Regions from separate parts of the Priestia flexa genome, predicted to be linked through region 2. Evidence: riboswitches for the same ligand, from Rfam matches in the RefSeq annotation. Region 2 holds a riboswitch; each other region holds the start of a gene.
What was found. A riboswitch is a leader RNA that binds a small molecule or an ion and turns the genes downstream of it on or off. The one in region 2 is predicted to bind S-adenosylmethionine.

Region 1: it holds a riboswitch for S-adenosylmethionine, as region 2 does, so the genes downstream of both, LZP85_RS12380 (5-methyltetrahydropteroyltriglutamate--homocysteine S-methyltransferase) here and LZP85_RS11365 (MetQ/NlpA family ABC transporter substrate-binding protein) in region 2, are expected to answer to the same signal.
Region 3: it holds a riboswitch for S-adenosylmethionine, as region 2 does, so the genes downstream of both, LZP85_RS03430 (M20 family metallopeptidase) here and LZP85_RS11365 (MetQ/NlpA family ABC transporter substrate-binding protein) in region 2, are expected to answer to the same signal.
Region 4: it holds a riboswitch for S-adenosylmethionine, as region 2 does, so the genes downstream of both, LZP85_RS04695 (hypothetical protein) here and LZP85_RS11365 (MetQ/NlpA family ABC transporter substrate-binding protein) in region 2, are expected to answer to the same signal.

What each region holds. Positions count from the first base shown of each region.
Region 1 is NZ_CP090431.1:2,397,081-2,405,093, reverse strand. It holds gene LZP85_RS12415 (secondary thiamine-phosphate synthase enzyme YjbQ) at 1-113, shown strand, start outside; gene LZP85_RS20790 (hypothetical protein) at 437-562, shown strand; partial or broken gene LZP85_RS12410 (IS1182 family transposase) at 687-2,059, shown strand; gene LZP85_RS12405 (C40 family peptidase) at 2,193-2,858, opposite strand; gene pfkA (6-phosphofructokinase) at 3,177-4,136, shown strand; gene LZP85_RS12395 (universal stress protein) at 4,451-4,849, shown strand; gene LZP85_RS12390 (NAD-dependent protein deacylase) at 4,862-5,593, shown strand; gene LZP85_RS12385 (hypothetical protein) at 5,623-5,865, opposite strand; SAM riboswitch class I at 6,105-6,205, shown strand; gene LZP85_RS12380 (5-methyltetrahydropteroyltriglutamate--homocysteine S-methyltransferase) at 6,286-7,413, shown strand.
Region 2 is NZ_CP090431.1:2,188,159-2,196,171, forward strand. It holds gene LZP85_RS11325 (M56 family metallopeptidase) at 1-638, opposite strand, end outside; gene LZP85_RS11330 (BlaI/MecI/CopY family transcriptional regulator) at 635-1,054, opposite strand; gene LZP85_RS11335 (DUF2922 domain-containing protein) at 1,119-1,331, opposite strand; gene LZP85_RS11340 (DUF1659 domain-containing protein) at 1,348-1,569, opposite strand; gene LZP85_RS11345 (hypothetical protein) at 1,690-2,139, shown strand; gene LZP85_RS11350 (L-lactate dehydrogenase) at 2,199-3,149, opposite strand; gene LZP85_RS11355 (methionine ABC transporter permease) at 3,168-3,833, opposite strand; gene LZP85_RS11360 (methionine ABC transporter ATP-binding protein) at 3,835-4,848, opposite strand; gene LZP85_RS11365 (MetQ/NlpA family ABC transporter substrate-binding protein) at 4,861-5,679, opposite strand; SAM riboswitch class I at 5,763-5,876, opposite strand; gene LZP85_RS11370 (YjcZ family sporulation protein) at 6,035-6,154, opposite strand; gene LZP85_RS11375 (GNAT family N-acetyltransferase) at 6,240-6,704, opposite strand; gene LZP85_RS11380 (DinB family protein) at 6,823-7,302, shown strand; gene LZP85_RS11385 (flagellar basal body-associated FliL family protein) at 7,358-7,516, opposite strand; gene LZP85_RS11390 (AlbA family DNA-binding domain-containing protein) at 7,702-8,013, opposite strand, start outside.
Region 3 is NZ_CP090431.1:672,395-680,407, forward strand. It holds gene LZP85_RS03395 (alpha/beta fold hydrolase) at 1-107, shown strand, start outside; gene LZP85_RS03400 (hypothetical protein) at 296-694, shown strand; gene LZP85_RS03405 (flavodoxin) at 718-1,176, shown strand; gene LZP85_RS03410 (hypothetical protein) at 1,600-2,079, shown strand; gene LZP85_RS03415 (histidine phosphatase family protein) at 2,146-2,733, shown strand; gene LZP85_RS03420 (HAD hydrolase-like protein) at 3,076-3,747, shown strand; gene LZP85_RS03425 (aspartate aminotransferase family protein) at 4,477-5,796, shown strand; SAM riboswitch class I at 5,956-6,053, shown strand; SAM riboswitch class I at 6,153-6,257, shown strand; gene LZP85_RS03430 (M20 family metallopeptidase) at 6,328-7,530, shown strand; gene LZP85_RS03435 (protein-glutamine gamma-glutamyltransferase) at 7,622-8,013, shown strand, end outside.
Region 4 is NZ_CP090431.1:925,968-933,980, forward strand. It holds gene gloA2 (SMU1112c/YaeR family gloxylase I-like metalloprotein) at 135-530, shown strand; gene lepB (signal peptidase I) at 557-1,111, opposite strand; gene LZP85_RS04685 (LapA family protein) at 1,713-2,036, opposite strand; gene LZP85_RS04690 (M48 family metallopeptidase) at 2,223-2,966, opposite strand; SAM riboswitch class I at 3,232-3,333, shown strand; gene LZP85_RS04695 (hypothetical protein) at 3,402-3,650, shown strand; gene LZP85_RS04700 (hypothetical protein) at 3,944-4,216, shown strand; gene LZP85_RS04705 (hypothetical protein) at 4,213-4,557, shown strand; gene LZP85_RS04710 (MFS transporter) at 4,571-5,746, opposite strand; gene LZP85_RS04715 (NCS2 family permease) at 5,862-7,163, opposite strand; gene LZP85_RS04720 (sensor histidine kinase) at 7,337-8,013, opposite strand, start outside.

The DNA.
Region 1 (8,013 bases), 210 kb from region 2:
AACTTATTATTGAGAATAGAAATTTATTATTAGGAACGTGGCAAGGGGTTTATTTTTGTGAATTTGATGGCCCTAGAAACCGTACATGGTATATTAAAATTCAAGCAGATTAAAAGAAGAGGCTGGGATATAAGTAATTCAGCCAATGATAAACCTGAACGATTGAGAGTTCCTCATCTTTAATCGTCCAGGTTTTTTTGTTGATTGTGAAAACAATGTTGGAAACAGGGCGGAAAGCGAGTGGCCGTAGCGCAATGGAACGAACGTGTTCTGACAACGTAAAGAGGTGAGAAAAGGGAGTGTTCCTCTTTTTGAAAATTTGTTTTGTTATGTTCAACCCTCTTCTTTTAGCATGTCTTCTTTTTTTGATTTTTTGTTATAAAACAAAAGATAGATAATATATATGTTATATAACAGAAAAAGGGAGAGATCTTGTGTGGAGCAAATTACAATTAAACAAGAAACAGAACAAGAACAAAATGAAAAGACAAACTTTACGTGGGTAGATGAATATCCAACAGTATTAGATATTATTAATGAATACTATAGTTTTTGCCGTTAAAAAAGCCAACGCAAGTTGGCTTTTTGTTCAGGCTGTTGAGAAACTTTGTTCTCAACAGCTTTTTTATGTCTGTCTTTTTTTATCAGTGGTAACACTGATAAAAAAAGACTGGAGTTGATGAAACATGATGGGTGCACTTAAAAATCATCGAGATGAACAAGTGATGGTTTCTGTAGAAGATTTAGTTCCTGCCAATCACTTTTTGCGTACAATTGAAGCGACAATTGATTTTAGCTTTATTGAAGAAAAGCTTCTTCCTTATTATTGTGAAGACAATGGACGTCCTTCCATTCATCCCATTACGCTATTCAAAATGATGTTTATTGGCTACTTTTATGGCGTTCGTTCCGAACGTCAACTTGCCAAAGAAATTCAAACGAATGTGGCGTATCGATGGTTCTTAGGCTTATCGTTAACGGATGCCGTTCCTCACCATTCGACGATTAGTTTTAATCGCCGAACACGCTTTTTAGATACGACGATTTTTGAAGACATTTTTGATGAAATTGTTCGCCAGGCGATAGAACATCGCATGGTTGGTGGACGTGCTTTAATGACAGACTCGACTCATATCAAAGCGAATGCGAATAAACATAAATATGAAAAACAACCAAAGAAGTCCCGCCGACAAGCGTATATGGAAGAGTTAGAAGCAGCCGTCAACGAAGATCGTCTTGAAAACGGAAAAAAGAACTAAGTCCTCGAAAGGAAGGCGTTGCCTTACAAAAACAAACCCGCATCAGTACAACGGATCCCGATAGTGGTTTTATGATGAGAGATGGAAAGCCAGATGGCTTTCATTATTTAGATCATCGAACGGTGGATGTCAAACATAATATTATTACAGATACCTGTATTACAGCTGGCAATGTGGCTGACTCTGTTCCTTATCTTGACCGCCTTGACATACAAATAAAAAAGTTTCGCTTTTCTGTTGAAGCTGTTGCATTAGATGCCGGGTATTTTACAAGCCATATTTGTAAACGCCTTTCTGAAAAAGGGATTTTTATGGTGATGGGCTATCGGCGTTTTGGATCGTCAAACAAAGACGTGCCAAAACGTCTGTTTCACTACGTACAGGAAAAAGATGTATTCGCTTGTCCAATGGGGTGCATTTTATCGTATGCGACTACCAGTCGCACAGGAGATCGTACATACAAATCAAATCCAAGTGATTGTGCCGTTTGTCCAATGAGAGACGGGTGTTTTTCCGCTTCCCAAAAACAACGCGTGGTGACACGTCACATTTGGGAGAGATTCAAAGAACAAGCGCGTCTAAACAAGCGCACAAAAGCAGGTAAACAACTTTATCGTATGCGTTGCACGACGATTGAGCGTAGCTTTGCCGACGCAAAAGAGCTAAATGGGTATCGATATGCCCGGTATCGAGGGCTGAAGTCTGTCCAGATGCAGGCGTATCTGACGGCAGCTTGTCAAAACATGAAAAAAATCGCCCATTACCTGACCAAAACAGGTCAGGTAATGGGCGATTTTTATGGAAAACGACGATTTGTTTGTGAAATGTTTACTTGTTTCACTATAAAAAATGAAAAGAGCCTCAGATTGACGAGAACCTTACAGGTTTCTCGTCAATCTGTAAAAAAGCCAACGCAAGTTGGCTTTTTGTTATTTAACGAATTCTTTTTGCACCAATATAACGCTTGCTCCAATAGCTATCTTTTAATGAAGCAACTGAAACACCTTTTGAAGATGAGCTATGTAAAAATTGATTGTTTCCCATGTAGATACCGGCATGGGAAGCGCCTTTTTGGTATGTTTGGAAAAATACAATGTCCCCAGGCTGTAAGCTTGTAACTCGTGTCCCTTTTTTATAAATCTCTGCCACAGTTCGAGGTAAAGTAATGCCAGCGCCCTGCTTGAATGTATAACCAATAAAGCCACTGCAATCAAATCCTCTAGGAGTTGTTCCACCCCAGCGATATGGTACCCCTATATACTGCTTTCCTTTATTAATAACTTTTGAAGCATTAAATGTAGAAGTCTGTGAAGAAGTTTTTACTCCAAGCTTTGCATATGTGCTTTTTCCAACAACTCCATCGGCAGACAATCCATTTTTACGCTGAAATGATTTAACTGCATTTGATGTAGCTGGTCCAAAATAAGTTGTTGTATTGCCAGTGAAATAACCTTTTTTCTTTAAAAGCTGCTGTAATTGCTGAACATCCTGATTTCTCATTCCTTGCTTTAATGTTTGATCACCTAGCGCAGCTTGGCTGACTAAAGGGCTAGCAAATAAAAAGCTAGCGAGGGTAAAAACCGCCACAAATTTCTTCATAATGGGCCTCCATCAATTTTTCGTCAATTTTCGTAAAATAATCATAACACCTTTCGACAGATGGAAACGTTACATTTTCATTACAAAATATGAAAAAAATGAAAATTAGAGTGAGCAGAATGATGTGTTTTGATTTTGAAAAATAGAAAAAAATTGAATATTTAGCTGTTAATAACTAAAACATATGAAAATGTAAGGACATTTAAAAATAATAATAGAAATCTGTTGTGAATTACTACACAAATACTTTGTAGTCATGTAGAATGTAAAAATAGAATACAGTGTCAATTGATTTGACTTTTGATGAGGTGAAAAGTAATGAAAAGAATAGGTGTATTAACAAGCGGCGGTGATTCTCCAGGAATGAATCCTGCGGTTCGTGCTGTTGTGCGTAAAGCGATTCATGAAGGAATGGAAGTTTACGGTATTTATCAAGGATATCAAGGGTTAATTGAAGGGAATATTCGAAAGCTTGAAGTTGGTGATGTTGGTGATATCATTCAACGCGGTGGAACAATGTTATATTCTGCAAGATGTCCAGAGTTTAAAACAGAAGAGGGACGCCGTAAAGGTATTGAAAACCTAAAGAAGCATGGTATTGAAGGTTTGGTTGTAATCGGTGGAGATGGATCTTACATGGGAGCTGTTAAGCTAACTGAGCTTGGTTTTCCATGTGTAGGTATTCCAGGAACAATCGATAATGACATTCCAGGAACAGACTTTACTCTAGGTTTCGATACAGCTTTACATACTGTTATCGATGCAATTGATAAAATTCGCGATACGGCTACTTCACATGAACGTTCTTTTATTATTGAAGTAATGGGACGTAATGCTGGAGATATTGCTCTATGGTCAGGGCTAGCTGGAGGAGCTGAAACAATCTTAATTCCTGAAGCGAAAGATGAGTTCCAAGAGATGGTAGATCGTTTAAAGAAAGGCCAAGAGCGTGGTAAGAAACATAGTATTATCGTTGTTGCTGAAGGTGTAGCTACAGGAAACGAAGTAGCAAAACAGCTTGAAGAAGCTGCTGGAATTGAAACTCGCGTTACGGTTCTAGGGCACATTCAGCGTGGTGGATCACCAACAGCACAAGATCGCGTGTTAGGAAGTCGTTTTGGTGGCCGCGCCGTTGAGTTATTAATGGAAGGTAAAGGCGGGCGTGCAATCGGTATCCGTAAAAATGAAATTGTTGATTATAATATTATGGAAATCCTAGGTGAACCTCATCATATTGATGAGCGTATGTATCAACTATCAAAAGAATTATCAATCTAAACGATATAAAGGCGAGACTTCTTATAGAGGAGTTTCGTCTTTTTTTAGTTTCAAACCAGTACCTTCACAATGCTTACACTTTTTTGTGTAGAATATGCCAGGAATAATCATTACTTTCCCAAGCCCTTTGCAAAAGGTACATATCAGCTCAAACCCCATAATGCCATCATTCCTTTTATTTAGTATAGCATTTCTGTTTATTAGTATAACACAAAAGCGTAAATATTTTTAGAAAATTTAATTTTTATATCGCTTTCTTCAATGGAATAAAAAATAGTAGAGCTGTTATAATTGATAGAAAAGGAGTGAAGGACATGTTTAAGCGAATTTTATTAGCTTCAGATGGGTCTGAACACGCTGCTAGAGCAGCTGAAAAAGCGGTTGCTCTAGCAAGATTAACTGATCGAAGCTTTGTTCAAGTGATATATGCAGTAGAAGGAGATAGTAGGTTAAACACGCTTGGAAAAGATGAAGCAAGAGAAAAGCGTATCCAAACAACACAAGAAGTTTTAGAGAAATCTGATATAGAGTATGAAATTACGTTTATTCATGGAGATGCTGCTAAAACAATTATTCAATTTGCTAACAACAATCGCTTTGATGTTGTAGTAGTTGGAAGCCGAGGCTTAAATCCAGTAAAAGAAATGTTTTTGGGGAGCGTGAGCCATAAAATTGCTCAACATGTTAAGATACCCGTATTGATTGTAAAGTAGGAGAGAGCGCCAATGAATATGCAAGTTGAAGAGTTAAAGAAACGAATTGGAGAGGCAAGTCGGATTTGTGTCTTTACGGGAGCGGGAATAAGTACAGAGTCGGGCATACCTGATTTTCGCTCGCAAAACGGATTGTATCGAAAAAACCTAGAATTTTCAGATGTGATTTCCACTTCTTTTTATCAGAACAATCCGGTACTTTTTTGGGAGCTATTTAAAGAGATTTTTCGTGTGAAGCTGCTTGATGAATATGAACCTAACTCAGGTCATTACTTTATAGCAGAATTAGAAGAAGAAAAGACCGTGCATGTGATTACACAAAATATTGACGGCTTGCATCAGAAAGCAGGAAGCACGAATGTATATGAAATTCACGGAACAATTAAGCGAGCACATTGTCAAAAATGTGGAAGTGAGTTTGGGTTAAATTTTCTAACCAAAGTTGAATTACCGAGCTGTACGTCGTGTGAAGAGGCACTAAAGCCCAATGTAGTTTTATTTGGAGATTCAATTCACTGGTTTGAAGAAGCTGTAGAGGCAGCTTTACAAAGTGATTTATTTATTGTCATGGGTTCATCTTTGCAGGTAACACCCATTAATCAAATTCCTTTATTAGTTAGAAAACATGGTCAGGTACCAATGGTCATTATTAATAAAGAGCCAACTTACTATGATTATGTGTTTGATAATCAAATACACCTCCCAATCGGTGAAGTTGTAACGGCTTTAAAGAGTGGGAAGTGAAAAAGCACGCTATGGGCAGCGTGCTTTTTTTAAACTTCAAAATAGATAGCGAAGCAGAACACAGAAATGACCAGAAAAAACGCTGAATGCAACTTGCTTTCTTTAAACGTCAAAACAGCTTCAATAAATAAAAATAAACTTAGCATTAATTGAATGTATGGTAAATAAGCAATATAGTTGGTAGAATCACTGTTCTGAAAAGCGATTATTCCGTATACCACAGCTCCGATTAAAAAGGCATATTTTAATAGTTGTAATCCTTTAACTAACATCTTTGTGAGGTTCCTCCTTATTTAAAACCTAGGTCACATGATTATAACATATATTATATAGATGTAGACAAGTAAAGTGACGCGATATGTTTGACCATGGTCTATCTTTCATGAACTCAAAAGGATATGAACCACTTCTGAATACTGAATAAAAAATGTTTTATTTCTGATTTTTCAAATTCCTTGTTGACAGACTAAGAAAGTAAGTGTAATATTTTCCCTAGTTAATTAATTGAATATTCTTATCTCGAGAGGCGGAGGGACTGGCCCTGTGAAGCCTCGGCAACAGACTGTTAAAGTACTGTGCCAATTCCAGTAGCAATTTGCTTGAAGATAGGAGAAGAACCAATAACGACTATTAACCTCTTCTTATCTTTAAGAAGAGGTTTTTTATTTTGAACAGAAAGAGGGAATAGAACCATGACAAAGACATTAGTGAAAGCTCCATTTAAAGCTGATCATGTAGGGAGCTTTTTAAGAACAACTCCTCTCAAAGAAGCAAGAGAAGCCTATACAAATGGTCAGATTAGTAAAACGACTTTAAAATCTGTAGAGGACCAGGAGATTGAAAAGCTTGTCCAGAAACAAATCGAAGTGGGACTTAAATCTATCACTGACGGAGAATTTAGACGTGCATGGTGGCACTTAGATTTCTTATCAGGTCTAGATGGTGTAGAAGAGTTTGAAACGGAGTATATTAGTCAATTTAAAGGTGCCAAAACAAAAAATAAAGCAATCAAGGTAGTTGGTAAAGTAGATTTCAACCATCATTATATGCTGGAACATTTTACATTTTTAAAAGAAGCTGTTAAACAATATGGTGATGGAAGCCAAGTTGCTAAGTTTGCTATTCCAAGTCCCAACATGTTATTCACTCGAATTCAAGAGGATACTTACTACAATGGGGATAGAGAACAGTTTTATCATGACACGGTAGTTGCTTATCAAAAAGCAATTCAAGCTTTTTATGATGCTGGCTGCCGCTACTTACAGTTAGATGATACTTCATGGATTGATTTTGTTTCTGAAGAACGTATAGATGCAGTTGTTGAGAAGCTGGGTATGGATGTAAAAGATATTATTGATACGAGAGTCAACTGCTTAAACGATGCGATTTCTAAAAAGCCGGAGGATATGGTCATTACGATGCACATTTGTCGTGGAAACTTTAGATCTACGTATATTACCAGTGGTGGCTACGATACTATTTCAGATGCAATTTTTGCTAACTTGCATGTAGATGGGCTTTTCCTTGAATATGATGATAATCGTTCAGGAGATTTTGAGCCATTAAAAAGTTTTACACGTAACAACCAAACAGTTGTATTAGGACTAGTAACATCTAAATTTCCTACATTAGAAGATGCAGAGGTTATTAAACAAAGAGTTAAAGAAGCGAGTGCATCTATTCCTCTAGAAAACTTGTCACTGAGTCCACAATGCGGGTTTGCAAGTACGGAAGAAGGAAACGAACTAACAGAAGAAGAGCAATGGAATAAAATTAGTCACGTCATTAAAATTGCTCAAGATATTTGGGGCGCTAACTGAAGAATAAGAGTTGTTTCTTAATTTTACATAAGAATCCAATTAGATCTTTCTTTTCGTTGTAGTAAAATTGGAAAAAGCTGCGTCTATAAATGATGCAGCTTTTTTGTGTATTGATAGCGTAACTGCAAATTATCTACAGGTAACATAATATTTATTGGGTAAGATAGCGAACTGTCACGCTAAGGAAACGAAAGATTCTTGATAGATGTATTTACCTTGCAGAATGCTTAAGTTTCAGAGTTGACTTGCAATTGCCTTAAAGGTTTTTTATACACACCAAATGTCGAATAGTTTATTTCTTCATATAATAAAAATAATCAGTGATAAGTAGTTTAAGGAACTCATACTGTAATAATAAGTGAAAATTCTGTCATTATTGAAATGTAAAAGCTGAATATGTGAAAGGAATGTTCTTATTGGGAATCAGGAGTAGACTAGGGTTGTTTTTGTTAGGCATTTGTTTAAACGCAATTGCATTCGTTAGTCTTATCATGGAATTGAGTTTAGTTCCCATTCACGCAAGAAACGCAGGTGATTACCTAACAGTATTTTTAAGTGAGATGCCTATTTTTCTCTTTTTGATAGGCGTGATATGTGTTA
Region 2 (8,013 bases):
TTTAAAAGCGCACTTCCAATTGGAAGTGTCGAGTCTAGCGAATCAATCGCAGCACGGTCAGCTAACAGTTCACTTATTAATTTGTAACGTTCATTGCTCCACTTCAGCACAGGAAGATACCACAGTGCAGATGCACACAATGATAACAGAAAAATTTTCAGTGGGTCTTTATTACGCCCATGAAATTGCTCATGATATAACACTGCTTCAAGTTCTTTTTCATTTAACAGATTAACTAAATTTGTTGAAACAACAATTTGAGGCTTCACAAATCCTTTCGTTAAAGCAAATGGACGGGTAGAATTAACAACAACGATCCCTTGATAAATATCTTCATCCTTGCCTATGTAACGAGTTAAGCTTGATACTTTACTGACTTTAATTTGATGATAAAATTGGTACAAAAGCCAAAACTGTCTAGTTAGCTTCCAGAAAACAAGCAAGAGGGTATAAACCACAAACCCATATAAAACATACTGTGCCCACTTCCAACCAATATGTTCTACAGCGTGATAGCATAGAGTAAACACATTTAAATGATGATGTGGGTCTATGAGATAAACCGTCATTTGTACAAGCAGGCTAATGGCTACTAGTATGGATGCGTAAAAAAGAACAACAGATTGCTTTTTATTCATATTTCTTCGCTCGCTTTTAACTTTTTAATTTTCTGTTCTAAAAGCAGCAGCAGCTCTTCATCTGCTTCTTCTACTGCATCTAACATATGACTCACAGCCAAGAGTCCAAATTCATCAATTAATTCAGACGTTAATTCCTTAGATTGCCCTTCTAAAAATTCCTGCTGTGACAGCACAGGTTGATAAACGGAAACTCTCCCTTTTACATACTTGTCCAACAGCCCTTTTTCTACAAGACGATTCATAACGGTCATAACCGTATTGAAGTTGACTATCTTATCTTTTTCAAGAGCAATTTGAACATCTTTAATTGTCATTTGTTTTCCATGCCATATACATTCCATTACCTTTGCTTCTAGAGGTCCAAAAAAACGATTCAAGCCACTTTCTTTAAACTTAAACTGTTGAATCTTCATAAAAAAACCACCTCACACTACTCATTGTAGTGCGGAGGTGGTTTTTGGTCAAGGCAAACCATGTTTAGATTTCAAATTCCGTTACGTTACGCTCAATGATTTGTGCACCCTTTTTTGATGTAAGTGTTCCACCATTTGATGTGAACACATTGCTTGCTAAAATCTGATCCATAGCTGCGCTGATTTCAGAAGCTTCAAGCCCTTCTTTCGGCTGCTCAATTGAAATACCCACTGTTTTTTGTTCTAAGTTCAAAAACTGCATTGTTAATGTTTTCATTTAGCTCCCCCCTTTATTATTCACTTACAAGCGTATATGTTACGACTTCTGCGACTTCAACAAGTGGAAGTAACTGTAGACTCGCAATGGCTTCACTTACTGTTAGCAACGCATCAGGTGAAGAAGCTATTGCAATATTTGGGTATAGTTTGGATTTTAAAATCATCGTTCCATCCTCCTTATCACCGTTGTGAAATGTCATGCGAAGCTGGCTTTTTTCCTGAATTTTTTCTGCCATCCTTCATTCCCCCTTTCGCCTTATATATAGAAATCTAAATAGGACGGAGGGATGATAGATACAAAAAAAAATCTCCTTTATAATAAAAGAAGATTGTGATAGAGAAAGAGGATTTTAACTATGAAAAGATGGATTTCACTGCTTATTTTTTTACTCGCCTTTCCCATTGCTTCACACGTCTCAGCAAGTAACCATCACGTTGATGAACAAAAACTCGGGCCGTTTTATTACACAGTATACAATGATACATCCTCTCAAAAGTGGGACATCGGCGTATTAAACCATGAAGAAAAAACAAATATTTCTGAAACAAAGCTTAACAACGAAGGGCTACTTTTATTTAAAGAAACCATTGATGAGTTAGCAAAGCTCTCTATCCAACTTGGTATTGCTTGTATTGTGTTAATTGGGATCATGCTTTTCTTTATTTATCGGCTGTTAAAGAGAAAGCGTTTATTTTTGCGTATTTCCCTTTTAGCCTCTAGTGTTGCTTTTACCTTTTTGCTTGTTACAACCATAGAAATTTTCAAAAAGACGGAGCAGGCAAAAACCTTATTTTATTTAGTATGAGTTATGTATGTACGACAAGCTATCGTTAAAAAGCACGCTTTTCAGAAAAGCGTGCTTTTTTAGTGCTGTATTTTTTGAGAACGGATTTCAGAAATTGCTGTTTGAATAATGTTTGCTGAATATTCCAGCTTACGATGTTCTTCTAGTGATAAATGAAGAGGAATTCGTTTCTCAATTCCTCCTTTTCCAATAACAGATGGAATACTAATAGCTACGTCATGTAAGCCATACTCTCCCTGCAATATCGTAGAAACTGGAAAAACAGCTCGTTCGTTACTGACAATGGCTTTGGTTAGCTGTGCAATCGCGTTTCCAATACCAAATTCCGTATTTCCTTTCAGCCAATAGATTTCAAAACCTAGTTTGATCACTTCTTTTTCAATTTTTTCTTTATCTAAAATAGACTGCTCATGTTGGTAGTAATCTTCTAGTTTTTGTCCAAAAATTGTTGAATGTGACCATAGTGCAAACTGCGAATCGCCATGTTCACCAAGCATATACGCATGAACGTCATGTGGCTTTACCTTGAGTTCATTTGCAACAACTCGCCGAAGACGTGAACTATCTAATAAAGTTCCTGTTCCAATTACACGCTCTCTTGGCAATCCAGACAAACTCCATACATGGTATGTAATAACATCACATGGATTTGTGGCTACAACGTAACAGCCTGAGAAACCAAGCTCTTTTAGAGTTGTAACTACTTCCATAATAATAGGTGCAGTTGCTTTTAGTTCATCAAGCCGCGTTTCACCTTTTTGAGGTCTTGGACCGGCAACGCTTATAATAATCACATCTGCATCTTTAATATCGACCAATCCACCTGCATATACGTTTGTAACCCCAGACGCTGTGACAGTTGCATCCTGTAAATCAAGCGCGTCACCTTCCGCTTTTTCCTTTAAACAATCCACAAGTACCAATTCTTCTATTGCTTGCTGATTAACTAATGAAAAAGCTGTCGCTGAGCCAACATTGCCACATCCAATAATTCCAACTTTCCTTCCCATGAGCAACCTACCTCTCTCTTACCCTTCTCTTTTTAATCTCTTAGCTAGCTGGCTACCAAACGATTGAATCAACTGTACCATAATAATTAATACGAGAATAGTTGTGTACATCACTGTTGGTTCAAAGCGTAAATGCCCATATTGAAAGGCGATATCTCCAAGCCCACCAGCACCAACAAGGCCTGCCATTGCAGTAGCACCGATGAGACCAATTGTTGCAATAGTTAATCCTAAGATAATACCAGAACGCGCTTCTCTTACAACAACGTACCAAATAATTTTTGACGTTGAAATCCCCATTGATTGATATGCTTCCACTATTCCTTTATCAACTTCTAACAGCGCAGACTCCATTAATCTTGCAATATAAGGTGCGGTATAAACCACAAGGGGAACAATTACGCCTTGTACACCAATGGTTGTTCCAGCAATAAGCTTAGTAAATGGTAGAATGAAGAATAATAGAATAATAAATGGAATCGAACGAATAATGTTGATGATCCAGTTCAGAACTTGGTATAACCATCTGTTTTCTGACTGTCCACCCTGTCTAGTTACAACAAGTAAAATCCCAAGCGGTAAACCAATCAAGATGGCAATAACTAATGAGATACTTGTCATGGTTAACGTTTGAAGGAAGCCTTCCCAAATAACGTCTCCCCACTCTACAAAAAATTCAGCCATCTTATTTCCACTCCTCTACAATAACGCCTTCACTTTCTAAATATCCGATTGCTTCTTCATAAGCTTCCTTATCTCCTCTTAAATGAACAAGCAGCTTTCCAAGCGTTTCATTTTTTAACTGTTCAATTCCACCGGCTAAAATACTTGGTAATACATCAAATTTGCGTGAAACCATCGCAAGCGCCGGTTCATTGGACTTTTCACTTCCTTTAAAATAAAGTGATACAAGCTTACCAGTTTTACGATATTCTGTTTTTAAAGCTTCTGGAAGATTAAATGCAGATTCTGAACCAATAAAACGCTTAGTTGTTGGATGCTGTGGATGAGTAAATATATCCACTACTTTTCCTTCTTCTACAACTCTTCCATTTTCCATCACTGCTACGCGATCACAAATACGTTGAACAACGTTTAATTCGTGCGTAATTAGAAAAATTGTTAAGCCTAATTCTCGGTTAATTTTTAATAGTAACTCCAAGATAGCTTCCGTTGTTTCTGGATCTAAGGCACTTGTGGCCTCATCGCTTAATAAAATTTCAGGCTCATGCGCTAACGCTCGTGCAATGGCAACACGCTGCTTTTGACCGCCAGATAGCTGAGACGGGTAGTGATTAACTTTATCAGACAACCCGACAATTTCTAAATACTTCTCTGCGCGCTTTTGAATGGTTTCTTTATCAATGCCTTCTAGTTTTAGAGGAATTGCAATGTTTTCATATACAGTTGCTGTTTTTAATAAATTATAACCCTGGAAAATCATGCCGATTTTCCGGCGTGTCTTTTGAAGATCCTGCTTTGAAAGAGTCGTTAGGCTTACACCATTAATGAATACTTCTCCAGACGTTGGTTTTTCAAGTAGATTAACACAGCGAATCAGCGTACTTTTCCCCGCACCGCTATATCCAATTACTCCGAACACCTCTCCTTTTTCAATAGTCAAGGACACGTCTTTCACAGCCTCCACTTTCTTGCCGTTGACTTCATATGTTTTGGAAGTCTGCTTTAATTCAATCACGTTCACCACTCCTTAAAATGCTGGGACAACTGAGCCGTTAAACTCTTCTTCAATAAATTGACGAATTTCATCTGAATGGAAGTATTTCTCTAGCTGTTTTACAACTTCATCATCTTTATTTTCCGTACGTACAACAACGTAGTTTGGATATGGATTGTTTTCAATTTCTTCATGGAAAATGGCATCATCATTAATTGTTAAACCTGCACCCATCGCAAAGTTTGTGTTAATTGCAGCAGCTGCTACTTCACCTAATTGAGATGGAATTTGTGAAGCTTCTAGCTCAACGATTTCAAGATCCAGTTTATTTTCAGCTACGTCTTTTTTCGTTGCTTTTTCTTCAACGCCTTCTTTTAATTTAATAACTCCAGCCGCTTCAAATAGCTTTAACGCACGATATTCATTACTTGGATCATTTGGCACAGCAATTTTGTCACCTTTTTTCAGTTCTTTTATATCTTTAATGCCGTCTGCATAAATACCCATTGGAAACGCAACCGTTTTAAACGCATCCTCAATTTTATAGCCTTTATCTTTTACCTGTTGTTCTAAAAACGGTAATGTTTGATAATTATTTAAATCTAAATCACGTTCATCAAGCGCTGTGTTCGGTGTATTATAGTCGTTAAACGTTTTAATGGTAATCTCTAATCCATCTTTTTCTGCTAACTTCTTCACTTCTTCGTTAATTTGTTGATGAGGACCACCAGTTACTCCGATTGTAATTTTTTCTGTGCTCAAAGTCTTTGCTTCTTCTTTTCCGCACGCAGCCGTTACAATTAGTAGTGCTGATGCCAGTGTTAAACCTAGTACTTTTGTTGTTTTTTTCATTATGCCAATCGCTCCCTTTTCTTTTTTTCCATAAAAAAAACGCCTCTTGCAGATAAAGAGAAGCGATTTTAACCAATCCGCTTCTCTTATCTTTCAGTGTATAAAGATACACCGCAGGATTTAGCACCGTTACAGCACGATTGCTGATAGGTTGCCGGGTTTCATAGGGCCAGTCCCTCCACCACTCTCGATAAGAGTTGCTTTTTTATTCACTTTGTTATGATGGCTATTCTACAGGTAGTTTGTATATAGTGTCAATATTTTTTTAATTTTATTTTATAAAAATTTTTAGATTAGTTTTAATTTAAAGAAAAGAAGCATACAAAAGTCTCCTTTTGTATGCTTCTTTTCTTTATTAATTCCAACAAATGCATCCTACAATAACAAGAAGAATAAACAGAACTAAGATTAAGGCAAACCCACTGCCGCCTTTATTATAGCCGTATCCTCCACAATAACCGCCGTAAAAACACATAACATACACCATCCTTTCTGTCTCAGTGTATGCACGCATCATCCTTTTGCTTGTCTAAACGCCTATTTTCTAAAAATATGTACCCTTAACTCAATATTTGTCGCAGTCGAATCATATCACGACATTGAATACCATTTTCATAGATTTCTTCTTCATAGTTATGAACAAAGTGATCAATTTCAATTCCTGTAATACGAAATCCACATTTTTGATACAACGCCAACTGCTCAATACTTGAATTACCTGTTGCAATTTCTACGCTTTTATATCCATAGTGCTTTGAAAGCTTTAAAGCTTCTTCCACCAATTGCTTTCCGTATCCTTGATTTCGCATGTTTTTCTTTACTACAATATTGACAATTTCCACCGTATTCGGCCTTGTTGGTAGCAGTACAACAAGCCCCACTAACTCACCATCTGCTCTTCCTGCAATGCATGTTCCTCTCTCAATATAGCCTGAAATAACCTCTTCTGATGGATCAGCTTCCTTTAACAACTCAATATGATTCTTTGTTACTTGCAATATTTTTTCAAAACGTAAACTAGACATGATATCGCCCTTTCTTCTTACTATTTTCGTTAAGCAAACTACACCGTATTTGACTGTTTCCCTGTTATAATTAAAAGATATTACTAGAAAAGAAACAAGTCTAAAGGAGGAATTATTTATGAATTTATTGTTATTACATCATTTAGAAACCGTTCGAAGTATTACGCTAAAAGTTTTATCAAGCGTAACTGAACAGGAATCGTTAGTAACTCCCGATGGCTTTTCAAACAACATTGTTTGGAATTTAGGGCACATTGCATATATTCAAGAAAAGCTTGTTTTTGAGCTTGCTGGAAAGAAAAATCAATTGCCTGCCTCATATGAGCGATTATTCGCGGCTGGAACAATACCTTCTCAATGGAAGGAAACACCTCCTACCTTAATTCAACTAAAAGAAGAGCTGATGACTCAAACTGAGCGTATTAAAGAATTCATACCCGCTCATTATGATTTGAAACTAGCCAAGCCGTTCACTAATAAAGCTGGCATTTCGTTTGATCACGTTGGCAGCACGTTCTTGTTTAGCTTTTACCATGAGGGAATGCATGTTGAAACAATTAAACAAATTAAAAAAGCTATTCAAGAAAAAAAATCCTAACAATTGTTAGGATTTTTTTTCTTGAATAGCTTACCCGTATATCTGGTTAAAATCTCTATATTTGTGTTACCCCTACTGTTAATATGTATGTTTCATTTACCACAAACTTATCTACTGCTTCTTTTTGCTGCTCGAAATGATAATAAGCAGCGCACACCCCTCCCAATCCTGCTAGCGCTAACACGATTAACAGAATGGACCCAACCTTTTTCATGTTTCATTCTCTCCCCTATGTCTCACAAAGTCTGATATAAACCTTTGTAACATCCCCTTTTGTTTGAAAGGTTTATTCAAGCGAGTTTGAGGAATAACCACTATTCCCCTCACTCTATTTGATGGTACCATACCTTTTTCGGAAAATGTATAAATGTTCTCAATTGTTAAAAAATAGTCATTTTTTTACTTTGATTGATAAAAAGATTGCATAAGAAAATGAAGAGCTTTGTTTTTTGAGAGACCAAACGCGTTAATAATATAATCAACATATTGAAATAAAGATTCACCGTTTTTTTCTTTTAGCTTCATAGCTCGAAAAGATTTATTAAATCGATAATGCTTTTTATCAGAAAAAACTAGGCCTTCTTCTCTTAAAAAACCTTTATATGCCTCATGGTTAAAATACAAAACATCATTTCGCACGTTTTCAAGATCAATTACAACAATCATATCTTCTAATTCAGCGTTGAGCTGCGTCATACATTCAATGTACTC
Region 3 (8,013 bases), 1.5 Mb from region 2:
CATTTACCGAACATATTCATTTTCAGACATTCCATGAGTCGCACTCAAATTTACATGAGAGCAAAGAAGTCGATGAAGCCGTTTATCAATTTTTAAAGAGAGATTAAAAGCATGTATATGACGACATATGCATGTTTTTTTGTTTATCTGAAAAAGCATAGTTGACATTGATAATCATTATCATATAAACTGATAATAATTATCAATTACTGATTGAAAATAATAAGCTTTTTGAACATAAGACAAACTTAAAGAGACTCAGTTGAAATGTATAAATAGAAAAGGAGAAAAATCAATGGATAAACATTTAGTGGTAATAAAGGCATTTAGTCATGAAGTAAGCTGTTGTTGTCCTGGAGAAAGTCATCAACACGTCATTACCTTCCACCAAGGAGATGTATGGACGCTTACAGATGAACGGAAATATATTGATTCGTTAGGCTGGCATTCGTTGATGGATGTCAATCGAGAGTTTCAATGTTTCATAAGTACTGAGGAGCTTCAAGATTTATATCTGAGCGGAGTCATCTGTTCAATATTAGATGTAGATCTTCAAATGAATCATTTGAACTTTAAGATTAACGAAGCACTTGATACACAAAACCGAGAATTATTCCATTCGATGGTTAGCAAGCGATTTAACTTACAAAAGATAAGAGATAAAGTGGATGCAATTTATGCACAAATTGTTTAAATGTAAGTAAGAGGAGTAAAGAAATGGCGAAAATTCTAATTGGATATGCAAGTATGTCGGGTAACACAGAAGAGATAGCAGTTCTTCTGAAAAATAAAGTTCAGAGTGCAGGACATGAGGTACATATGGAAGAGCTTGAATTATTAGATGTACAAAACCTATCAGCATACGATGGTATTCTACTTGGAGCTTATACGTGGGGTAACGGAGATTTACCTTATGAAGCAGAAGATTTTTATGACGATTTAGATGAAATGAATCTAACTGGTAAAAAGGCAGCTGCTTTTGGTTCAGGGGATCGCGTTTATCCAGAGTTCTGTGCGGCGGTAGACCTACTTGAAGAAAGATTGAAAAAGTGTGGAGCGGATATTGTTCAAGCCGGTTTAAAAGTTGAAATGGCTCCTGAGACGGAAGAAGATATTCTAGCATGTGAAGCATTTGCTGTTACCTTTTTAAATGAACTAAATATTAGCACTTATTAACAAAAGAGGCTGGAGCATAAGTAATTCAGTCAATGATAAACCTAAACGATTGAGAGTTCATCGCTTTTAATCATTTAGGTTTTTTGTTGATTGTGAAAACAATGTTGAAAACAAGGTGGAATGGAGCGTAGGACACTCGACTCCTGCGGGAAAGAGAGGGAAACCTGAGATCCCGCAGCCCAGCGAGGAAGCTCACGTTCCTCCCCGCGGAAAGCGAGTGGCTGTAGCGCAATGGAACGAACGTGTTCAGATAACGTAAAGAGGTGAGAAAAGGGATTGTTCGTCTTTTTGAAAATTTGTTTTGTTATGTCCCACTCTCTTTTGGTTTAATTGAATGAATAAAAATGGAGAAATCTTAGGTTTTAAAGAGATACACAGTGGAATAGTAGTGGTAACAATTCGTATGATAAAGGAGATGGAACCGTGTTTGGAATGGATGATATCCCTAAATTTTTGTTTTCGTTTTTACTCATTGTCCCAATTGTATCTCTTATTCATCAGTTAGGCCATTCGTTTATGGCTCTATTATTTGGAGGAGAGGTAAACTTTACAATTGGAAAAGGAAGAACGATCTTTCAATGGAAGAAGATTAAATTAAAATCCATTTATTTTTTAGATTCTGTTTGCGTTTATGAAAAATTACGATACGATAATCGTTTTTCTCATGCATGCGTATATGCGGGGGGAGCGTTGGCTAATTTAGCATCTATCTTTATTGTGAATAGTTTGATTGAATCTAGTTTTTTTACGGCAAACCTATTTTTTTATCAGTTTGTTTATTTTTCAGTTTACTATACGGTGTTTTCTTTATTACCCGTTAGGTTTTCAGAGAACGCTTCAAGTGACGGCCAAGCTATCTTTGATGTACTTCGCTATGGAAAAGCATCATGTAATCCTGATTGACGTAAACTTTTTATCTGAATGCCCCTCAAACTTTATTTATAATAAAGTTAAAAAGGGAGTGAGAGTATGCTGTACTTAATTCGTCACGGACAAACTGAATGGAATAAAAAGAGCCTTATTCAAGGGCAGCGCAATATAGGACTTGATGAGCAAGGTATGAAGCAAGCTCAGCAAGTTGCACAATTTTTGAAGAATGAAGGAATTGAAAAATTATATTCAAGCGATTTAACGCGAGCATACGATACGGCCGCAGCAATTGCAGCTGCATCGGGCATTAATGACATTGAAACATGCGAAAGGCTGAGAGAGCGCTCTTTTGGTCAGCTGGAAGGAAAGCCGGCTGCTTCATTAAGAGACTTAGTGCCCAATTATGATACGAACTGGGGAAGCGAAGCTTTATACAATATGGAATCACTAGAAGTCATTCAAGATCGACTCTTAAAACGACTAACAGAAATTATGAAAGAATCAAAAGGGAGAAAGGTAGTCGTTGTCAGCCACGGAGCCATCATCAATACCTTTATCCACTACGTAACAAACGGAGAGCACGGCACAGGAAAAACGGCCCTGCAAAACACGAGCATCACAACCTTTATCTATGAGGACCAAAAGTGGAAGCTTCAAACCTTAAACAACCACAGTCATCTTATTTAAAGAATCTTATGGCTATTTAGATGAATACTAAAAGAGGGTGGGACATAAGTAATTCAGCCAATGATAAACCTGAACGGTTGAGAGTTCAGGTTTTTTCGTTGATTGTGAAAACAATGTTGGAAACAGGGTGGAATGGAGCGTAGGGCACTCGACTCCTGCGGGAAAGAGAGAAAAACTGAGATCCCGCAGCGCAGCGAGGAAGCTCAGGTTCCTCCCCGCGGAAAGCGAGTGGCCGTAGCGCAATGTAATGAACTTGTACTTGGTTTATAAAAGTTTAATTTACTTTTTATGGTATTATGAATAAGAGGTTAGGTTTTAATTGTGAAAAAGGGAGAGGGAGTAATGATACAATCACTGATTTTTGATATGGATGGAACGTTGTTTCAAACGGATAAAATTTTAGAGATATCACTTGATGATACCTTTAATCATTTACGTTTACTAAATGAATGGGATGCTGAGACGCCTATTGATAAATATCGTAACATTATGGGGGTACCTTTGCCGAAAGTATGGGAAGCTTTATTACCTAATCATTCGAATGAAATAAGAATGCAAGCCGATGCTTATTTTTTGAATAGATTAATTGAGAATATCAAAAAGGGCAAAGGTGCTCTATATCCTAATGTAAAAGAGATTTTTAGTTATTTAAAAGAGAATGGTTGTTCCATTTACATAGCTAGTAATGGCTTAAAGGATTATTTAGAAGCCATTGTAAGTTATTATCGTTTGGATAATTGGATTACTGAAACATTTAGTATTGAACAAATAGAAACCTTAGACAAAAGTGATTTAGTTAAAAAAATTATAAAAAAATACGATATAAAACAAGCGGCAGTAGTCGGAGATCGTCTGTCCGATATCAACGCTGCCAAAAATAATCATTTGATTGCAGTAGGATGTAATTTCGATTTTGCACAAGAGCATGAACTAGCTCAGGCTGATATCGTAATAGATGATTTAATTGAACTGAAAACAATTGTACCTAAAATAAATAATAGCTTATTTATCTAATTATCCTAAAAAGTTAGGTTTTAAATGATGAAACAGATTGGCTGGTTTAAGTCTGGTAGTGTACCAAGCTTAAATCAGCCAATTTGTCTTTTACTCGCATATAATTAATAAAATGCTAGTGTTTTAGAATGCTTCGTGCGACAAATCTATGTGTAAAGAGTTAATGATAAGTGGCAATGATGCAAAGCAAAGAGTATTTTTAAATTGCATACAGAGTGTAACCTCATCAAAGGTTTTCCCTATAAAAAGCCCGTGATTGGAATGGAAGATGCGACACTCCAGCAGGACTAGCGAGTCAGTTGAGACCCCGCAGTTTACGAAGAGGCTCAACGCTCGCCCTGCGGAAAGGGAGCAATCTGAAATGGAAATCATGCTAAGTAAAGAATGGTTTCTAAATTACACTAAGCGGAGAGCCCATTCTTAATAACTAAATAAGAACTACTAGTCACCATAGAAATTTATATATATGCAATTGATTTTTATAAAAATACATAGTAGAATAAAACAGAAATATTATTCTATCAAAGCTTTATCAGAAGTTTTAAAAAGAAAAAAAGCATAAAAATAAAAATAATCTATTTTATATACAAACCCTGTAGAGTCGTAGTCTATGATGGAGTCATCATTCCTAAAACACTCATTTACATCGGCATGCACATCATTTATCATAAAGACATCAAATGTTTTTAGAATATTTTTAATAATTTGTTAGAAAACAGGAGGATTACTATGTCAAACGATTGGAATCATCTATTTAACAGAATGCCTGAACTTTTAGCACCTACTATGGCAAAAGATCATCCAAATCTACCCGTTATAAAAGAAGAAGGGTGCTACTACTATGGATTAGACGGCAAACAATACCTAGACTTTACATCTGGAATTGCAACAACGAATGTTGGACATCGTCATCCAAAAGTTGTGCAAGCTATTAAAGACGGAGCTGATCAGCTACTTCATGGGCCTTCTGGCGTTATTATGTACGAGTCTATCTTAAGATTAGCTGACGAACTAGGAAAAGTTACGCCTGGTAACCTGGACTGTTTCTTCTTTGGAAACAGCGGTACGGAAGCAATTGAAGGAGCCTTAAAACTTGCTCGTCACGTAACAAAACGACCTTACGTCGTGTCATTCTTAGGCTGTTTTCATGGACGCTCAATGGGAGCGCTAAGCGTCACAACTTCAAAAAGTAAATACCGTCAGTTTCAGCAGCCTTCTGGCTTAACCTATCAAATTCCATATGCAAACCCAAAAGAATGTCCAGAGAATGTTGATGTGGATGCTTATTTTGAAGACAAGCTTGAAAAAGACTTTAATACCCTGTTCAAACATCAAGTAACGCCAGAAGAAGTAGCAGCTGTTATTTTAGAGCCTGTTCTTGGTGAAGGTGGATATATCATTCCACCAAAAAGCTGGATGAAAAAGCTTCGTGAAATCTGTGACCGTCATGGCATTTTACTCATTTTTGATGAGGTGCAAACAGGTTTTGGACGTACTGGAGAATGGTTTGCTGCACAGACATTTGACGTCGTGCCAGATATTATGGCTATTGCAAAAGGCATCGCTTCAGGCATTCCGTTAAGTGCTACTGTGGCTTCACAAGAGCTTATGAAAAAATGGCCTCTTGGCACGCATAGCACTACGTTTGGCGGTAATCCAATTGGCTGTTCGGCTGCGCTTGCTACACTTGAAGTGCTTCAAGAAGAAAATCTTCTCGAAAATGCAAAAGAAATGGGTGCTTATGCGCTCAAACAATTGGAGCTGTTAAAAGAAAAGCATTCGCTAATTGGAGACATCCGTGGAGTGGGACTTATGATCGGAATTGAGATTGTACATCCTGAAACAGGTGAACCCAATGGGGATGCACTATTTGAAATTCTAGACTTAGCTCTTGAACAAGGCGTTCTCTTCTATTTCTGTGGCAATGCAAGCGAAGTGATTCGTATGGTTCCACCTTTATCCGTAACGAAAGAGCAGATTGATGAAGGTCTTGCTATGCTAGATCAGGCTATTCATTTATATGAGCAAAAAGTTGCTATTAATGTATAAAAAGAGTGCTTAAAGCACTCTTTTTTGTTGGTCTAGTTATGATAGCGGTATCATATTGTTAGAAAGAAAAATCTTTTCAGAAAAGTCATTGACATTCCTTTGCTCAGCGTGTAACATAAGATTTAAGTTATCAACAATATTCTACAATATTCGACAAACTTCTTATCCAGAGAGGTGGAGGGACTGGCCCTGTGAAACCTCGGCAACGGACATTTGAACCGTGCCAACTCCAACAAGCAGTGCTTGATAGATAAGAAGAGAGCTGGTTCTTACTTACGTGATCCCAACCTCTTCTTACAGTCATTAAGACACTGTAAGTGGAGGTTTTATTATTTTATAACTACATACTGTACGTTTTCTTATCTAGAGAGGTAGAGGGACCTGGCCCTATGACACCTCAGCAACAGGCTGATTGCACTGTGCTAATTCCAGCAAGCGCTTAGAAGCTTGAACGATAAGAAGCAGGTTCTTTAGATAAGGAAGCTTCTTCTATGAAGCTTCCTTTTTATTTTTAGTAAATGGGGTGTAAGAATGAATTTACAGATAGAAAAGCTTAAAGAAAGCGTTATTGAGTATATTAACCAACAAGCTCAAACTTACATAGATACAAGTCATGCAATCCACGACCATCCTGAAATCGGAAATGAAGAGAAATTTGCATCTTATCTCTTATGTAAGCTGCTAGAAGAAGCAGACTTTGCCGTGGAACGCGGGGTAGCTGGACATGATACAGCATTTTTAGCAAAAAAAGCATCCGCAAGAAAAGGACCGAGAATTGGATTTCTTGCGGAGTATGATGCGCTTCCAGGGCTTGGACATGCTTGTGGTCATAACATTATTGGAACAACTAGCGTAGGAGCAGCGATTGCGCTTAGCCAAGTGCTTGACGAAATAGGAGGAGAACTTGTTGTGTTGGGCACCCCAGCGGAAGAAGGTGGACCGAATGGAAGTGCAAAAGGAAGCTTTGTAAAAGCGGGCCTTGTGCAAGACTTAAATGCTTGCATGATGGTTCACCCTGGAAAAGAAACGTGTATTACAGGGACAACGCTAGCTGTAGATCCTATTGATTTTGAGTTTTATGGACAGGCATCTCACGCAGCATCAGCTCCTGAAGAAGGCATTAACGCGTTAGATGCGGTTATTCAGTTATTCAATGGAGTGAACGCACTTCGTCAACATGTAAAGGATGATGTGAAAATTCACGGCATTATTACAGACGGAGGAACGGCTCCCAATATTGTTCCCGACTATGCAAAAGCGCGCTTTTATATTCGCGCACAAACGCGTAAAGAGTGTGATCAAGTGACGGAGAGAGTACAGCAAATCGCAAAGGGAGCGGCTATGGCAACTGGTGCTAAACTTAACGCATATTTCATTCAAAATAAAGTAGATCATATTCAGCTAAACCGCGCTTTTGATCGAGTATTTGAAGAAGTATTTACAGAATTAGGCGAAGACGTAGATACGGCGCATAAGCCTGGAATTGGCTCATCTGATGCAGGAAATGTTAGTCAAGTGGTACCAACCATTCACCCTTATATCAAAATCGGTGCTGAAACGCTGGCTTGGCACACTGATGAATTTCGTGAAGCAGCTAAATCTCCAGAAGGTGACAAAGGGTTACTTCAAGGGACAAAAGGTCTTGCTCTCATTGGCTTACGTTTATTAACTGAAGAGGACACGCTTTGTGCTATAAAAGACGAATTTACGAAGAAGCAGGCAGAGCTAGACTAGAATACACCTTTTCTTTCGTTCTCATAAAAGCTCTCTTTCACTCGTATGATAAAAAGAACGTAAGTGAAAGGGGGACGCACTTATTATTATTGTGCAGGGTCGTGCATTAAATATGAATGCAGTACCATATAGCATGCTTGAAGCTAATAAAGCACAGATTTTGAGAAAAATGGCTCAGTATCAAACAATTTATCGGTATGACAATATTATGCAGTTAGATTTTGAGCTGACTACCCGCCTACGAATTGTAGAAGCATCGTATCTTTTGTATAGAAGTGGTGCGAGATTTGCAACTTTTAAAGAATCTGAATGTAACGAAACGTATTGGCTTCGAACCGAAAAAGGAGGATTTAAGCTAAAAGAGAACGTGTTGCCATCCGTCGCATTAAACGATATTTTCTTTAACGGTTCGCTCTATGCGTTTGAATGTGCGGTTGCGATTGTTATGGTTTTTTATAAAGGTGTGTTGGAGAGTATTGGAGA
Region 4 (8,013 bases), 1.3 Mb from region 2:
AAACGATTGAACAGAGTGGGAAATTAGTTTAAACGATACGAACGGAAAGAGAATTTCCTAAAATAGTAAATGTGTCTTTTCTTTTTTTAGTTGCTCGGTTATGATGAAAGCAATGATTACATAGGAGGGCAAGGATGGAGTTTAAGAGAATTCACCATGTAGCAATCATCGCAAGTAATTATGAGCAATCAAAAGCGTTTTATGTAGAAAAGCTAGGAGCGCGTATTTTAGAAGAGACATATCGAGAGCATCGCGACTCTTATAAGCTAGACTTAGAGCTAGCGCCAGGAGTACAAATTGAGTTGTTTTCATTTCCAAACCCTCCAGCTCGTCCATCACAACCAGAGGCTTGTGGTCTTCGGCATTTAGCTTTTGCTGTTGAAGACGTGGAAGCAGCAAAAGTAGAGTTAGAGAGTAGAGGCATTGAGGTAGAACCGATTCGAGTGGATGAGTTAACAGGAAGGTTATTTACGTTTTTTGCAGATCCAGACGGCCTTCCGCTTGAGTTGTATGAAGAGAATGGGTATTAAAAAAGGAGCGGACGCCGCTCCTTTTTTTAGTGCATTAGTTTGAGATCAGTCAGAGGCCAATATTTCACATCGACTTCACCAACGATGTCTGAGACAGGTGTTAATCCGAAGTGTCGGCCATCGCGGCTTATTCTACGGTTGTCTCCGAGTACAAGGACGAATCCATGAGGAATGATGCCGTCATTTACGAGTTCTTCGGTAGAGAAGTTTTCAGTGAAGCGTTCGTATGTCGGGATATGCTGTAGGTATTTATGTAAGTGAGGTTCACTTACTTTTTGGTTATTAATATAGAGCTGGTCATCAATGTATTCAATCTTTTCGCCTGCAACACCGATTATTCTTTTAACGAGGTACTCGTCTTGGTCATGAGGAGAGTGAAGGACGACGAGATCGAAGCGTTGATAGTTGCTTAGTTTATTAATAATAATACGGTTGCCTTCTTGAAGCGTAGGATTCATAGAGTCTCCTTTAACGGTATAAGGCTGAAAGAAATACTGTTGCACAATAAGAGAAAAGAGAAGTGTTCCGAGAATGATGGAGCAATAGATTATGATTTCTCGTTTTATGCGAGTTTTTCTCAATATAAGAGCACCTTCTTTTTTAAGTGAATCGTTTTGTTAAATCAAATAGAAAGAATAAAGAACAGAATTGATTGTACCATTGTTAGCTAAAGATTTCCATTTGTATATGCGTGTTATTCATATTTTCATAGGAGGGAAGACGCATGCAATGGGTGGTGATTTTCACTCCGGATTGCTCGCTTTCCGCAGGGCTCGGTCTGAGCTTCCTCGTAAACTGCGGGATCTCAGAGCACTCGCTAGTCCTGCAGGAGTCTCGCATCTTCCGTTTCAATCACGGGCTTCTTGAGTAGGAGGGAAACTACGTATCTCTATAAGTGTTTGGGTGTGGAAGAAGGACGAGCGCACGCAACGAGTCGTAATTTTCACTTCGAATTGTTCGCTTTCCACGTGGCTCGCGCCTGCCTTCCTCGTCATTGCGTTTCTGCGGGGTTTCAAGCCGTCTTGCTAATTCCGTAGGAGTCAAACATTTCCCATTTCACTCACAGGCTACTGACATAGCTAGTACACCCTTTATTATAATAATTGAGGGGGTAAGGAGGAAAAACAAAAAATCCTGCCCTCCCGTAGTGTTGGGAAAGCAGGATTTTAGTATATCTCTATATTAAGCTGATGGTTCACCTTGCGTTGATAAAGGTTTTTCTAGATCAGCTTGTGGTTCTGAGTGAGTGGCTAGTTGCGTTTCTAGTTCGGCAATTCGTTTTGTTTGTTGCTTGTTTTTACTTTTAAGCTGAGTGATTTTAACAAAGCTTAGTGAAGCAGCGACGACACCACCGAATACAGCCGATGTTAAAATAATTAAAATAAGTGGCCAGTCTTGTGAGCCAAAGACATAGTTAAATTGAACTGGCTCATTGTTGATGACAGCTAAGATAGCAATAATAAGAGCGAAAATAAGACCTAAAATGAAAAAGCTTTGTCCTTTCATTAGGTGCACATCCTTTCTGAAGATAGATAAAGGAGCAAAATTAAATTTTATACTACCTTTACATATACTTAACCTATATTATTCAACTATAAACATTTTTTATTATAATTAAGTTTTAACAAAACACAATATGCAAAAACACCCATCCTTTGTGTAGTTTAGGATGGGTGTTTTGCTGTTAGCTGATTAGAATGCTTGTAAGCTATTTTCTTCTAACCATTGTTTACGCTCTGCTGCATCTTCAAATAATGAGTCTGCATCTGTAAATTGTGAAGCAATCACATATTCAATTGTTGTTAATGGTGCTAGAAGTAGACGCCAGTTCAATACTAGCTCACCGTTTTCCATCGTTGCATATGTATCTTGCAGTTCCTTCCACGCTACAGAGTCAGGTGCATCTGCTGCTTGTTTTTTCACTGCTTTTAGTGCTTCGCTGAATTTTTCATTTGCTCGTCCTTGGTACCATTCTGTTAAAAGGTTTTGAATTCCCTCGTTTGTTTCTTGTTCAGACCAGGATGATGGCACTGTTGCGATAAATTTAGCACGGAACGTCATCTCAGGTTGCTCCACATTATCACGAACGATGTTTAAGCGGTACTGACGACCTAAATACGAAAATTTGTCATCGTTTTCAAAAGATGCCGTCTTTGCTTTAGGTGCAGCTGGCGTTTTGTTCTCAGTTTTTGCTTTTTCGGCTTTTTTAGCAGCCGGTTTTTTTGCTTCGGTTGGTTGATTACCACCGTTAAGTTGTTTTAAAATCCAAGTCGCTTTACGAGAAATAACAGAGCGAACGTTGTGCTCGTTTAAGCCTCGTGGGATAATTACGGTTACCCCTTCATTGTCACAAATTTGGACCGTAATATCGGTTTTATTTGGAACGACTTTAATTTTGTAGTCAATTGTTTGATTGCCAATTTGATACGTATACATATAGTTTTTCGTGCTCCTTTCTACAAATCTTCATTTTATAAGCAAAGGTAGAGTTTGGTCAAATGAAAGAATAATCAGAAAAGTATCCAGGGATTTAATTAACGAATTACATTACGTTTTTTTGTTAGTTTTTACGTAAAGAAAGGAAAATATTCTCGCTTTACTATGCATAGGTTAAAAAGAGTGATAAAACTGAAAAAAAGAAAAATTTAAAAAATACTCTTGCTAAATAGGAGATATTTGGTATAATGAAATCTAATTTAAAAAGTTATCACGAGTGGACGAGAGATCTGGCTCTATGACTCCACAGCAACCTACCAACGTAAGGTGCTCCTACCAGCAAAGCATTAGCTTTGGGTGATAAGACGGGTGAAAGCTCATTTTGCATCTAAAGCAAAATGAGCTTTTTTGATTTTATTAGAAGGAGAGATACGGATGACACAAACGATTATAAAGAATCATGAAGAAGTGCTAAACGATGTATTAAATCAATTGAAGGAGATTAATGATTTTACCTGTAGAAAGCTTGAGACGTTTTACGAAATTGTAGTAAAGAGCGGAAGGGATACGTATGCCATTGGAATTGACTGCAAAGTTATTGAGGGCTACACAGAAGAAGGTTTAAAAGAAGCTTGTATAGCAAAATTAAAGCGAGTTGGATGGCTGAAAGGTACATACGCTTAAGGTTGTATTCATATCAATTGCAGTCTTGTCTATAATCATGATAAGATGCTTATCTTCTCTCTTTTCTTTTTTCGTTGAAAAGAGATGATATTTGTCGAAATTTTTACACAAAATAACCGTTACAACTTGGTTGGAATTGTGGTAAGGTATAAAACAAGAATATTCTAACAATTTTAAAAGGAGGCTGAACATGGAGCTGTTAATTGAACACGGAAATGACGAAGGTAGCGAACAATTTATTGATCGCGTACTAGACTTCTTAGAGGACGACGAATAAAAGCCTAGAAGCTTATATGAACAAGCTTTTTATAACGGTGTTAGCACTTTTCTTACTATGTTTATCAGCATGTAGCAATTCACCGGAACAATTAGTGAGGGAGTTTAGTAAATATAAAGAATTAGAAGGATTGGACGTGCTGTTGCAAACAACTCCACAACCTGTTGCAAACTCTTTATTAGCTTTTTATGAAACAGTCGATCATAAATTTGGAGTGGTAGAATTTGATGGAGATAATAACTTAAAATCGGAAAAGAGAATTGAAAATATTACAATAAGTACACGGTGAAATTCTTAGATGATAAAGAGGAAGCAGTATACACTGAGCAAGTTGAATTTTATAATGTGACGTTAGATGAGCTTTTGAAAAAACAGTCAAGCACTGAACAAGTAGCTGAAGATAAATCAGAGAGCGAACTATATGAAGAAGAGAAAGAAGCTGATGATTTAAAAGCTCCTTCTGATCCCGGTTTCGTTGTTGGCCTCATCTTAATAGTGGGGAGCGTCTTTTTAGATTTGGGTGTGCTTTCAACTATACTGTTGGTTATCGGTTTAGGTACTATGGTGTTTTATGATGAAATCGTCGAGGTATTTCAAGCGATAAGAAAAGACTTTAGCCAAAAAAGCTAAAGTCTTTTCTTAGTTAAGAGCTAGGTGTTATTTCTTTGGGTGAATAGTCGAGTGCAATATGACGTTGAAGCAGAAGGAGCGCACCGAATGTTAATACAGCTCCAATTAAAAATGGATACATGCTGTTCAGTTCAAAAGCAAAGGCTCCCATCAGAGGCCCGAAAATCCTTCCTAAGCTATCCATTGATGAATTAATACCTGAAGCTGACCCATAGCCGATATTCGTTTTAAGGGTAATCAGAGCGAGTACACAAGGGCGAATAAGGGCATTGCCGGCTGTAAAGATGCAAAGGAAAACCGTTGCGTTAAATAAATTGGATGAAAATAAAATGGATGCAAATCCGACCGCTGAGACAATTAAACCAACAGCAATTAGCTTTTTCTCATTTCCTTGCTTAAATCGCTGTAAAACCCCGCCTTGAATAACAGCTTGCGTAACGCCACTGGCCATAAACATCCAGCCAATCATGGTAGGGGTTACATCAATGCGTTCGATTTGAAAAAATTGAAAAGTTGCTTCAAGGCCAGCTAGCGTAAACGTTCCAAAAAAGGAGAGTAAATATAAATACTTCATTGCGCCTTTAAAATCCGTGTTGAAATCTTGCAGCGTAGTTGTCTTTTCCTGAGAGACACTTTCTTGCTGGAGCGATTCCGGTAATGCAAAGAAAGCATAGGTCGTCATAATTAGTGCCAATATCCCTGAAATGGTAAATGGGAAAAATAAGCTCACGGACGATAACAGTCCACCTAATGCTGGTCCAAAAATAAAGCCAAGCCCGATTGTCATTCCTAAAAGGCCCATTGCTTTTGTGCGATTTTCTTCCGTGGTAATATCAGAAGCGTAAGCGAATGCACATGGAATAACCGCTCCGGCAAATAAACCTCCAAGAATACGTGATATGTACATCAGAACGAGTGAGTCATTAGCGAATGAAAAAATAAAGAAACTAGCGCTAAATCCGATTAAGCCCGTAAGAAGAACGGGTCTTCTACCTTTTCGGTCAGATAGACTTCCCCAAAATGGAGCGATCAAGAAAGATGCGATAGAATAACTTGCCATTAAGAGTCCAAGGTTAACTGAGCTAGCTCCAGTTGTGCGAATGACTTCTGGCACAATCGGAATAATAATGCCGAATCCGACAAAAATCATAAACAAGATAAACATAAGCGTGCCAAGCTGTTTTTTCATATGAAGCTCCTTTCAATGAAGACGTTTTCTGTATATTCAGTATACCAAATAACGAAAAGGATTCCACTTAAATCCAACGTATCTCAAATAAAAAAGCGATGCATAAGCATCGCTTTTAGTGTGGTAAAAACACAAGTTGATATAAGAATAAAACAGCAAATACATAAACAAGGGGGTGAACCTCTTTTGCTTTACCTTTTACAATCTTCATTAGTGGATGTGAGATAAATCCTAGAGCAATTCCAGTTGCAATGCTTGATGTCAGAGGCATTGTTAAAATAACAAGAAACGCAGGGAATGCTTCATCAAATTCGCTCCAGTTAATCTTTGCAATAGAGCCCATCATTAAGCTACCTACAATAATTAAAGCTGGAGACGTAATCGCTGCAATGCCTGAAACGGCGCTTACAAGCGGGCTAAAGAACGCAGCAATAATGAATAAAAGAGCTACGGTTACGCCAGTTAAACCTGTACGTCCACCTGCAGCAACACCAGCTGAAGACTCAATGAAAGCAGTTGTTGGACTTGTTCCAAACATTGCACCAATTGATGTACCAAAAGAATCTGCAAGAAGAGCTTGGCGTGCTTTTGGCATATGGTTATCTTTCATTAATCCTGCTTGTTGTGCTACACCAATCATCGTACCTGTTGTATCAAAAATGGTTACTAGTAAGAAAGAAAATACAACAGCATACAAACCGTGCTGAATAACGTCACCAAACGCAGTTAGCGGATTTGTAATTAGAAGTCCTTCTGGTAGAGAAGGGGCAGACACAAACCCTTGGTCAAATGAAAGCTGACCTGTGAAAAGCGCGATAACGGCTGTAATAAGCATACCGAAAAACAATGCCCCGTTGATATTCATTGCATATAGCGCAATGGTAATGGCCAATCCCACTAAAGTGAGTACAACGCCAGGAGATTGAAGATCTCCTAAGCCTACAAGGTTGGATTCGTTTGCGACAATAATACCTGCTGAACGAAGGCCGACAAAGGCGATGAAAAGGCCAATACCAGCTGTAATTCCATGTTTTAAGTTGCCTGGAATGGCTTCGATTAATTTCTCACGAAACGGCGTGAGCGACAAAATAACGAAAATAATACCTGCGACAAACACGGCCGCAAAAGCAATTCTATAATCGATGTTACCGTGTGAACCGACAACAGAGTATGCAAAATATGCGTTTAATCCCATACCTGGCGCAATTGCAATTGGATAATTGGCGGCAAGTGCCATCCACAACGTACCAATAACAGCTGAAATGATGGTTGCCATAAATACTTGATCAAACGGTACACCTGCATCTGATAAAATTACAGGGTTTACAACCACGATATAAACCATTGTTAAAAACGTAGTAATTCCAGCTAAAACCTCTGTTTTAGCATTCGTGTTAGCTTCTTGTAACTTAAACATAAGTACCTCCAAAAATAACGAACATTAAAAGCAACATGATATATAATATTCGTTTTTAGAGATAAATGCAAGACATTTAATTAAAAAAGAATATTATTTTACCTATGATTTCACAAGGTGGACTTTTGCCAGCATGTATCATTAGTTTGTACGATTGCTAACAAATTAAAAGGCTATACAACAATTGGAAACTTTAGTTTAACGGTTAAACGCTGGTGGTAATAAAGATAATCCAGATAGCCGTTAGAGTGCCGAACTAGCTCATGAATGACAAACGTCCCAAGTCCTTCATGGCTTCCTGATTTGGTGGTTTTGTTAAACTGTTTGAATAGTTGATCCTGCAGCTCATTAGAGAGTGGAGGTGTGGAATTGGTCACTTCCAGTATATAAATTCCACTTTTAACTAGAGATTTAATACAAATATACTTCTCGTCTGTGCACCGTGCCGCATCAAAGGCATTTTCCAAAAGGTTTACCAATAGGTTCATTTGATTAAGCTTTGTGATAGGAAGCTGTGATAACGGGTTTTCAAACTGAAAGACTAGCTCAATGTTATCTTGGGCTGCTTGTTGTTTCCATTGATATAGCATGGAAGCGATATGTCCGCTTTCGCCTTGCATGTATGTATTGGTGTTCTGAAGTGCATCCACATATTGCTGCATATATGCATTGGCTTTTTGATGTTGCTTACTATCCATAAGGTAGGACACGGCGCTAATATGCTTCATAAAATCATGTCGCTCAGCCCGAATTTGTTGGAATACTTCATTTACTTTTGAGAGTTCAGCTGATGCTGCAAGTTCGCGTTTACTAATCGAGAATAGGTAATTATGTACGCTTGCGATTTCAA